2 linked regions of the Roseisolibacter agri genome follow. Each later gene encodes a partner of the first gene's protein in a complex. Links are inferred from orthologs where the notes say so. Each region holds a gene or a part of one and is shown in the gene's direction. Other genes may lie near its edges.

Region 1 (4,190 bases):
GCCCTCGTCGCGCACTCGCAGCCGCCAGCCGCCGGCGGCCAGTGCCGCGGCGCCCACCGCGCCGAGCGCGACGCGCGTCGTGGGCGTGAGCGTGACGGCAGCGATCGCCCACGTCAGGAACGCGCCGAGGCCCATGAGGATGAGCAGCACCGCGAGCGCCACGGTGCCGTAGCGGCCGACGAGGGCCTCCAGCTCCGCGCCGTCCGCCGGCACCGGGCCGAGTCCGAGCCGCATCGAGAGCGTGCCCAGGCCGCGCCGCAGCGACCAGGCGCGCCGCGCCGATGTCGAGGGCGCGCGACGCACGACGGACGGCGCGGCGGGCGGCGCCTGCGATGCACGCAGCGCCGCGACCTCGCGCTGCAGCTCGGCGACGGTGCGCTCGAGCTGTGCGAGGCGCTCGGAGTCGGGCGGGAGCGTCAGCGGAGGAACCGCTCGGCCAGCTGCGCGAGCCGGTCGTCGCCGGCGGCGCGCGCGCGCAGCAGCAGTGCGCGCACCGGCGCGTGCAGGCGCGGCTCGCCCCAGTAGTAGCCGGTGGCCTCCTCGGCGCTCGCGGTCTCGCCGGCGCGCGCGGCCTCCAGCAGCGCGGCCGCCGCCGCCTCGTCGAAGCGCGGGTCGTCGCGGGCGGGCAGCCCGTAGCCGCGGCGCGGCGTGGCGCCGCCGGCGTCCTCGTTCACGAAAGCGCGGGACATGCCCAACGGTGGTGCACGGGGCGGGCCGCCGCCAGCGTCGCGCTGCACAGGTGTCGCGGACGCGCGCCGCGCAAGCCGCTGGCGACGCGCCGGGGCGGCCGCGAGATTCCGGCGTCGGCGCCGACCGACCCCGGCCGCCGCGCGTCGCGGCAGCACCGGGCCGCGCTCAGCGCCGCGCACCGCGTCTCCCGCCGATGTCCCTCGCCCTCGCGCGCAAGTACCGCCCCAAGAACTTCGCCTCGGTGGCCGTGCAGTCGCACGTGTCCAACACGCTCAAGGGGGCGATCGCCCGCGGGCGCGTGGCGCACGGCTACCTGCTGTGCGGGCCGCGAGGCACGGGCAAGACGACGCTCGCGCGCGTGCTGGCGATGGCGCTCAACTGCGAGGTGCGCGGCGCGAAGGCGGACGGCGAGCCGTGCGGCACCTGCGCCAGCTGCCTGCGCATCTGGAGCGGCAGCTCTTCGCTCGACGTCGTGGAGCTGGACGCGGCGAGCAACCGCAGCGTGGACGACGCGCGCGAGCTGCGCGAGCGCGCGATGTACGCGCCCACCGGCGACGACCGCTACAAGGTCTACATCGTCGACGAGGCGCACATGCTCACGCGCGAGGCGTGGAACGCGCTCCTCAAGATCCTCGAGGAGCCGCCGCCGCGCGTCGTGTTCGTGTTCGCGACCACCGAGCCGCAGAAGATCGCGCAGCTCGCGGCGCCGATCCTGAGCCGCCTGCAGCGCTTCGACCTGAAGCGCATCGGCCCGGCCGAGATCCGCGAGCGGCTGGCCGCGGTGCTCGACGCGGAGGGCGTCGCGTACGAGCCCGATGCGCTGGGCATGGTCGCGCGCGCCGCCGACGGCGGCCTGCGCGACGCGCTGTCGCTCACCGACCAGGTGCTCTCACTCGGGGAGGACGCGCACGTGACCGCGGCGCGCGTGCAGGAGGCGCTCGGCCTCGTGCCGGAGGACGAGTACCTCGCGGTGCTCGACCTCGTCGCGGAGCGCCGCGCGGGCGACGTGTTCGGCGCGGTCGCGCGGCTCGCGGAGGCGGGCATCGACTTCTCGCTCTTCCTCACGGGGCTGGGCGACATGCTGCGCGCGCTGCTCGCGCTGTCGCTGGGCGGCGCCGTGCCCGAGCTGAGCGAGCGCGCGCGCGAGGCGCTCGCCGCGCGCGTGGGCGCGCTCACGCCCGCGGACCTGCTGCGCATGCTCCACGTGCTGGTCGAGACGGAGCCACGATTCCGCAAGAGCGGACAGCAGCAGCTGCTGCTGGAGACGCTGCTCGTGCGCTTCGCCCTGCTCGATCGCAGCGTGGAGCTGGAGTCGCTGCTGCGCGAGCTGGGGAGCGGCGGCGGTGGCGGTGGTGGCGGTGGTGGCGATGGTGGCGGTGGTGGCGGCGCGCCCGCAATGCCGCCGCGTCCACCCGCGCGTCCCGCGCCCGCGCCGGCCGACGAGGCGCGCCGGCCGGCGCCGCCGGGCGCGAGCCTGCGCGCCGCGTTCGACGCCGCGGTGGCCGAGCAGTCGCAGGTCGTGCAGCGCGCCGCACCCGCGGTCGCCGTCGCCGATCGTCCTGTCGAGCGTCCCGTCGATCGTCCCGTCCCGACGCGACCGGCGCCCGTCGCGGCACCCGCGCCCAGTGCCGCGCCGAGCGCCGTCGCCGACGCGCCGCGCGGCCCGACGATGGACGTCGCGGTGCTCGCCGAGCGGTGGGACCAGGTGGTCGACTTCGCGCGCGCGGCGCGGCCGCTCATCGGCTCCGCGCTCGCGGACGCCCTGCCCATCGCGGTCGCGGCCTCAGGCGCGGTGACGATCGAGCTGCAGGAGGCGAACCCCGCCTACGTGCAGGCGCTCGAGAGCGCGCGCGACGACGTGCTGGTCGCGGTGCAGCGCGCGCATCCCGGCGCGACGCGCGTGATCGTGCGGGCGCCCGAAGCCAGCGGCGCGCCCGCCGAGCGGCTCACGACCGAGACGGTGCGGGCCGAGCGCATGACCGCGCTGAGCCGGCGCGATCCCGTCCTCGGCGCAGCGATCGACGCACTCGACCTCGATCTGCTCGAATAGGCGGAGGACGATACGGCGCAGAACGAGAAGGCGGAGAACGGAACGGCGCGATACGGTGGAGCGGAATCGCGCCTGAAGGTTCGAGCTGCCAGCGTCCGCCCTTTCGTATCACGCCTCACCGACTTCCGCCGTTCCGTTCTCCGCGGTCACGTCTCTCGCATTAGGTTTTCGGTCATGGATATCATGAAGCTCATGCAGCAAGCCCAGGAGATGCAGGGGCGGCTGCAGCAGATCCAGGACGAGCTCGCGCAGCGGACCGTGACCGGCACCGCCGGCGGCGGCATGGTCACCGTCGAGGCGGACGGCAAGGGCGCGGTGCGCTCGGTGAAGATCGACCCGAGCGTCGTCAGCGCCGACGACGTCGCGATGCTCGAGGACCTCGTCACCGTCGCGGTGCGCGACGCGCAGGCGAAGGCGAAGGCGCTCGAGGAGGCGGAGATGGGGAAGGCGGCCGGCGGGATGAACCTGCCGTTCCAGCTCCCGTTCTGAGCCGGACGCGCCGAGTCCCGACGTCGCCGTGTCCGCGATCGACGAACTGGCCGCCGAGCTGTCCAAGCTGCCCGGCATCGGCCGCAAGACCGCGCTGCGGCTGACGTACTACCTGCTGAAGCAGCGCCCCGAGCAGAGCCGCCGTCTGGCCGACGCGCTCACGACGCTGGCCGAGCGCGTGCGCCCGTGCGCCGAGTGCTTCAACCTCACCGAGGAGGAGCGCTGCGCCGTGTGCCGCGACCAGCGGCGCGACCGCAGCGTGATCTGCGCCGTCGAGGAGGCGTCCGACATCGGCGCCATCGAGCGCACGGGCGAGTACCGCGGGCTCTATCACGTGCTCGGTGGGCGCCTGTCGCCGCTGGACGGCGTGATGCCCGAGGACCTGACCATCGACCGCCTCGTGACGCGGGTGCGGGACGGGGAGATTCGCGAGGTGATCGTGGCCACCAATCCGAGCCTCGAGGGCGAGGCGACCGCGCTGTACGTGCAGCGCCAGCTGGCGGGGCAGGTGAGCGGCGTGGCCGTCACCCGCATCGCGCGCGGCCTGCCGGTGGGCGGGGACCTGGAGTACGCCGACGGCGTGACCATCGCCCAAGCCATCGCCGCGCGGAGGGAGATGTGAGGCGGCGTCGCGCGCGGCTCCTCATCGACGATGGGCCGGGCGTGTTCGAGCGCCGCCGCAACGAGCGCCGCGACCACGACCGCCGGATGCGCCGCCGCCGCGAGGAGGACGCCGGCGCCGGGGCGCTGGCGCTGCTGGCTGCCGGATTCGCCGGTGGGCTGGTGCTCGGGACTGCCGTCTGGGCGGGGATGCTCGATCGGAGCCGCCAGGGGCTGTTCAGCCGCCAGCCGGTGCGCCGATTCGCGGCGGTGAGTTACCTCGCGACCCGTCCGAGCGTAGATACGGCGAGGCTCCTCCGCGACTACGTCCGGTGGGAGCCGCTCCCTCTGCTGCGGCGGC
Region 2 (4,208 bases), on another replicon or contig:
GCGTCGCAGGGCGCCGCGCAGGCCCCCGGCAAGGTCTACAACCCGCTCTTCATCTACGGCGACACGGGGCTCGGCAAGACGCACCTGATGCAGGGCGTCGCGCACGCGATGCTGGAGCGCGATCCGTACACGCGGATCACCTACATCGGCACCGAGCAGTTCACCAACGAGTTCGTCGCCGCCATCCAGAGCCGCACGACGGCCGAGTTCCGCCGGCGCTACCGCGAGACCGACCTCCTGCTGGTCGACGACGTCCAGTTCCTGAAGGGGAAGGAGACGACGCAGGAGGAGTTCTTCCACACGTTCAACGCGATCTACGAGGCGGGGCGCCAGATCTGCCTCACGAGCGACCGCCCGCCCAAGGAGATCCCCGGGCTCGAGGCGCGCCTCGTCTCGCGCTTCGAGTGGGGCATGGTCGCGCACGTGGACCTGCCGGAGTTCGAGCACCGCGTCGCCATCCTCCGCAAGAAGGCGGAGCTGGACCACCTCGAGCTCACGATCCCCGACGAGGTCCTCGAGTTCATCGCGCAGCACGTGAAGTCGAGCGTGCGCGAGCTGGAAGGGTCGATCATCAAGCTGCTGGCGTACGCCTCGCTCAAGCGCGGCGACATCACCGTCGACCTGGCGCGCGAGGCGCTGCGCGACAAGCTGCGCTCCGAGGGCGCCGTCGAGGCGCTCGCCGTCGCCGCCCGCACCGGCACGCTGGTGAGCGCGCCCGGCCAGGCGCTCGGCATCCCCGCGGGCTCGCCGCTGACGCCCTTCGTCATCCAGCAGGCCGTGAGCGCCGAGTGGGGCGTGACGCCGGACGGGCTGCAGTCGAAGACGCGGACCAAGACGCTCACCGTGCCGCGCCAGGTCGCGATGTGGCTCACGCGCGAGCTGCTCGCGCTGCAGCTGGTGGAGATCGGGAGCGCGTTCGGCGGCCGCGATCACTCCACGGTCATCCATTCATTGGAGCGCGCCGTGGCGATGATGGCCGAGGACGAGGCGTTTCGCGCGCGCGTGGAGAAGGTGCGGCGCGTGTTGGAAACCCTGCGCTGATGCCCACCGGCTTCCACATCGCGGGCACGTACTCCACAGCGGCGGGGCCGCACTCCACACGCCGCGGTTCTCCACGGTGCCGCCACGTGGAGAAGGCCGCCGATCCCCACCGCCGTCCACATCGAGCCGGACCGATTCCCACTGGCAAAGTGCCGACGCCAGCGTAACTTCCGGCGGCTCTCGACACGTCCACAGCCTCTACTGGTACTGCTGTCTTCTAGATCTATAAAACAGCAAGTACCAGTCGGACCTGGGCAGATGTGGACGAGCCGCACGATCCCGCCCGCTCGACCGCTCGTTCCCGCAGCCGCGCGGCATCGTCCGTCGGTCTCGCGACTCCTCGCGTTTCAACCGCCCGTCTCGCGGGCACCCGTGCCGCTCATGCGCTTCACGATCTCCCGGGAGAAGTTGCAGGAAGGCCTCAGCGCCGTCGCGGCGAGCATCCCGGCCAAGACCACGCTGCCGGTGCTCGCCAACATCCTGCTCGAGACCACCGAGCGCGGGATCCGCCTGTCGGGCACGGACCTGGACATCGCGGTCAGCACGGAGGTCGCGGCCGACGTCGAGACCCCGGGCGCGATCACGATCCCGGCGAAGAAGCTCCAGGAGATCGCGCGCGAGCTCCCGCCCTCGCCCGTGAAGATCGCGGCCGCCGGCGAGCAGCGCGTGACGCTCGAGTGCGGCCGCTCGCGCTTCAAGCTCCTCGGCCTGCCGAAGGACGAGTTCCCGGCCTTCCCCGCGGTCCGCTTCGACGAGAGCTGGCGCATCAAGAGCGGCGACCTGCAGAAGCTCATCCAGCACACGTCGTTCGCCGTCAGCACCGAGGAGAGCCGCCCGATCCTCAACGGCGTGCTGTGGGAGCTGCGCCCCGAGCGCATGCGCATGGTGGCGACCAACGGCCACCGCCTGGCGCGCATGGAGCTCCCCATCGCGTCCACGGGCGCGGCGACGGGCGACCTGATCGTGCCGCCGAAGGCGCTCGACCAGATCCGCCGCCTCTTCCCGGCGGAGGAGGAGCTGGAGATCGCGCGCGGCGACAACCACCTCGGCTTCCGCTCGCCGTTCACGGCGGTGTACACGCGCCTGATCGAGGGGCCGTACCCGAACTACGAGCAGGTCATCCCGAAGGACAACGACAAGTACGCGATCGCCGACAAGGGCTCGCTCACGAGCGCGCTGAAGCGCATGTCGGTCATCGCGTCGGACCAGACGCACCGGATCCGCCTGTCGTTCAACGCGGGGATGCTGAAGTTCTCGGTGCAGACGCCCGACCTGGGCGAGGCGGCCGACGAGCTGCCGATCCGCTTCGAGGGCGACCAGCTCGACATCGGCTTCAACGCCAGCTACCTCCTCGAGATCCTGCGCTACATGCCGACCGAGGAGATCCGCCTCACGTTCAAGGCGCCGGAGCGCGCCGCGACGGTGGAGCCCGAGGGGTGGAGCGATCCGGCGAAGTACCTCTGCCTGGTGATGCCGCTGCGGCTGATGGATTGAGCTGGACCGAGCGCACGACGCTCGCGCGAACGACGAAGGGGGCGCTCCACTCGGAGCGCCCCCTTCGTGCATCCCGCATCGAATCGGTCAGGCCGGCAGCGGCGCCGGCCCCGCCAGCGAGGGCGCGAGCAGCTCGCGCGCGATCGCCTCCAGCAGCCGCTCCCGCGCCCGCAGCACGATCGTCTCCATCGACGGCGAGCTCGCGTACTTCTGCCGCGCCGCCTCGCGCAGCTCGTCCAGCGTCGGCACGTGCGGCAGGTGCAGCTCCGCCAGCCGCGCGGTCAGCTTCGCCACCGCCTCGTCGCGCGCGTGCTGCGCCGCGTGTCGTGCGTCGGCGAGCGCATGCTCCAGCACTTCACGCGACTCCTGCAGCCGCGCCGCGATCGCCGGCGCGTGGAAGCTCTCCGCCAGGTGGCGCGACACCTTCTCGATCACCGCGCGGCCCAGCTGCCGCTCGTTGCGCACGACATCGGCCGGCGGCTCACCGAGCTCCCACACGAGGCCGAGCCACGACATCGCCTTGAGGATGTAGAACGTCGGGTCGTACTCGTACCAGCGGAACCCCTGCCGCGTCGAGCGCTGGTACGCGTGGTGGTTGTTGTGCCACCCCTCGCCCAGCGTGATGACGGCGAGCCACCAGTTGTTGCGCGAGTCGTCGCCGGTCACGTAGCGCTGCTTCCCGTGCACGTGCGCCAGCGAGTTGATGAAGAAGGTGCCGTGGTACAGCAGCACCGTGCTCCAGAAGAACCCGACGAACAGCGCCGGCCACCCGCCGAGCGCGAAGCACGCGATCGCGAGCGTCGCCGCCGGCAGGTACGGATGCCGCTCGAGCCACATCAGCTCCGGATACTTCGTCAGGTCCGGGATGCTGTCGAAGTCCGTCGTGTCGTGCTGCGCGGTGAAGATCCAGCCGACGTGCGAGTACCAGAAGCCCATGTGCCGCGGCGAGTGCACGTCGTGCTCGGTGTCGCTGTGGCGATGGTGGTGCCGGTGCTTCGCCGCCCACCAGAGGATCCCGCGCTGCGCGGTGCTCTGCGCGATGAACGCGAGCACGAACTGCATCACGCGCCCCGTCTTGAACGAGCGGTGCGAGAAGTAGCGATGGTAGCCGGCCGTCACGCCGAACATCCGCACCACGTACAGCGCGAGGCAGAGCAGCAGCGCGCTCGCCGGCACGCCGCTCCAGAACGCGCCGATGCACGCCACGTGCACCAGGATGAACGCCAGCGGCGAGGGGTGGATGATGTCGTCGTGCGGCTCGTCGTGCGTGTGCGAAGGGGCGTGCTCGTGTCGAGCGTCGGGCGATGGCGCGTGCTGCATCACGGTGCGTCGGGAAACGTGGAGACGGGAGTCGAGCCGGGCGTGCGGAGGAGCGTGACCAGCGCCGCCATGGCGCGGTCGGCGTCGAAGCCGGAGGGGTCGTGCACGGCGCGCAGCGCGTTCCCCTCGACGAAGCTGGCCGCGACGCTGGCCAGCCCCGCCGCGCCGTCCGGCCCCCAGCGCCACGGCGCCTCCGCCACCACCGCCTCGGCCAGCGGCAGGAACGACGCGCGGTAGCGCGCGAGGGCCGCGCGGATGGTCTGGCGGATCACCGGGTCGTGGGTGCCCAGGACCCAGTAGGCGAAGAACAGCTCGACGCGGGCGCGGGCGCGCCGGAGCGCCAGCAGGTCGCG

What was found. The genes of interacting proteins can lie anywhere in the genome.
Region 2: the proteins of dnaX (region 1) and dnaN are in contact, whole or in part, in a cryo-EM structure (PDB 8GIZ), measured with the Escherichia coli proteins. The link is inferred for Roseisolibacter agri from one-to-one orthologs.

Annotation. Positions count from the first base shown.
Region 1 is NZ_BRXS01000004.1:361,820-366,009, forward strand. The notes cover bases 440-3,311. They hold dnaX (DNA polymerase III subunit gamma/tau), read left to right. Parts: upstream 440-883; coding sequence 884-2,740; downstream 2,741-3,311. Other genes in these bases: rosag_RS13800 (hypothetical protein), read right to left, coding at 440-689; rosag_RS13810 (YbaB/EbfC family nucleoid-associated protein), read left to right, coding at 2,915-3,229; recR (recombination mediator RecR), read left to right, coding at 3,258-3,311. Also shown: rosag_RS13795 (DUF2339 domain-containing protein), read right to left, coding at 1-303; more of rosag_RS13800, read right to left, coding at 417-439; more of recR, read left to right, coding at 3,312-3,851; rosag_RS13820 (hypothetical protein), read left to right, coding at 3,848-4,190. UniProt on the Escherichia coli protein: Part of the beta sliding clamp loading complex, which hydrolyzes ATP to load the beta clamp onto primed DNA to form the DNA replication pre-initiation complex.
Region 2 is NZ_BRXS01000002.1:166,588-170,795, forward strand. The notes cover bases 589-3,478. They hold dnaN (DNA polymerase III subunit beta), read left to right. Parts: upstream 589-1,422; coding sequence 1,423-2,535; downstream 2,536-3,478. Other genes in these bases: dnaA (chromosomal replication initiator protein DnaA), read left to right, coding at 589-1,041; rosag_RS05380 (acyl-CoA desaturase), read right to left, coding at 2,623-3,478. Also shown: more of dnaA, read left to right, coding at 1-588; more of rosag_RS05380, read right to left, coding at 3,479-3,855; rosag_RS05385 (TetR/AcrR family transcriptional regulator), read right to left, coding at 3,855-4,208. UniProt on the Escherichia coli protein: Confers DNA tethering and processivity to DNA polymerases and other proteins. Acts as a clamp, forming a ring around DNA (a reaction catalyzed by the clamp-loading complex) which diffuses in an ATP-independent manner freely and bidirectionally along dsDNA.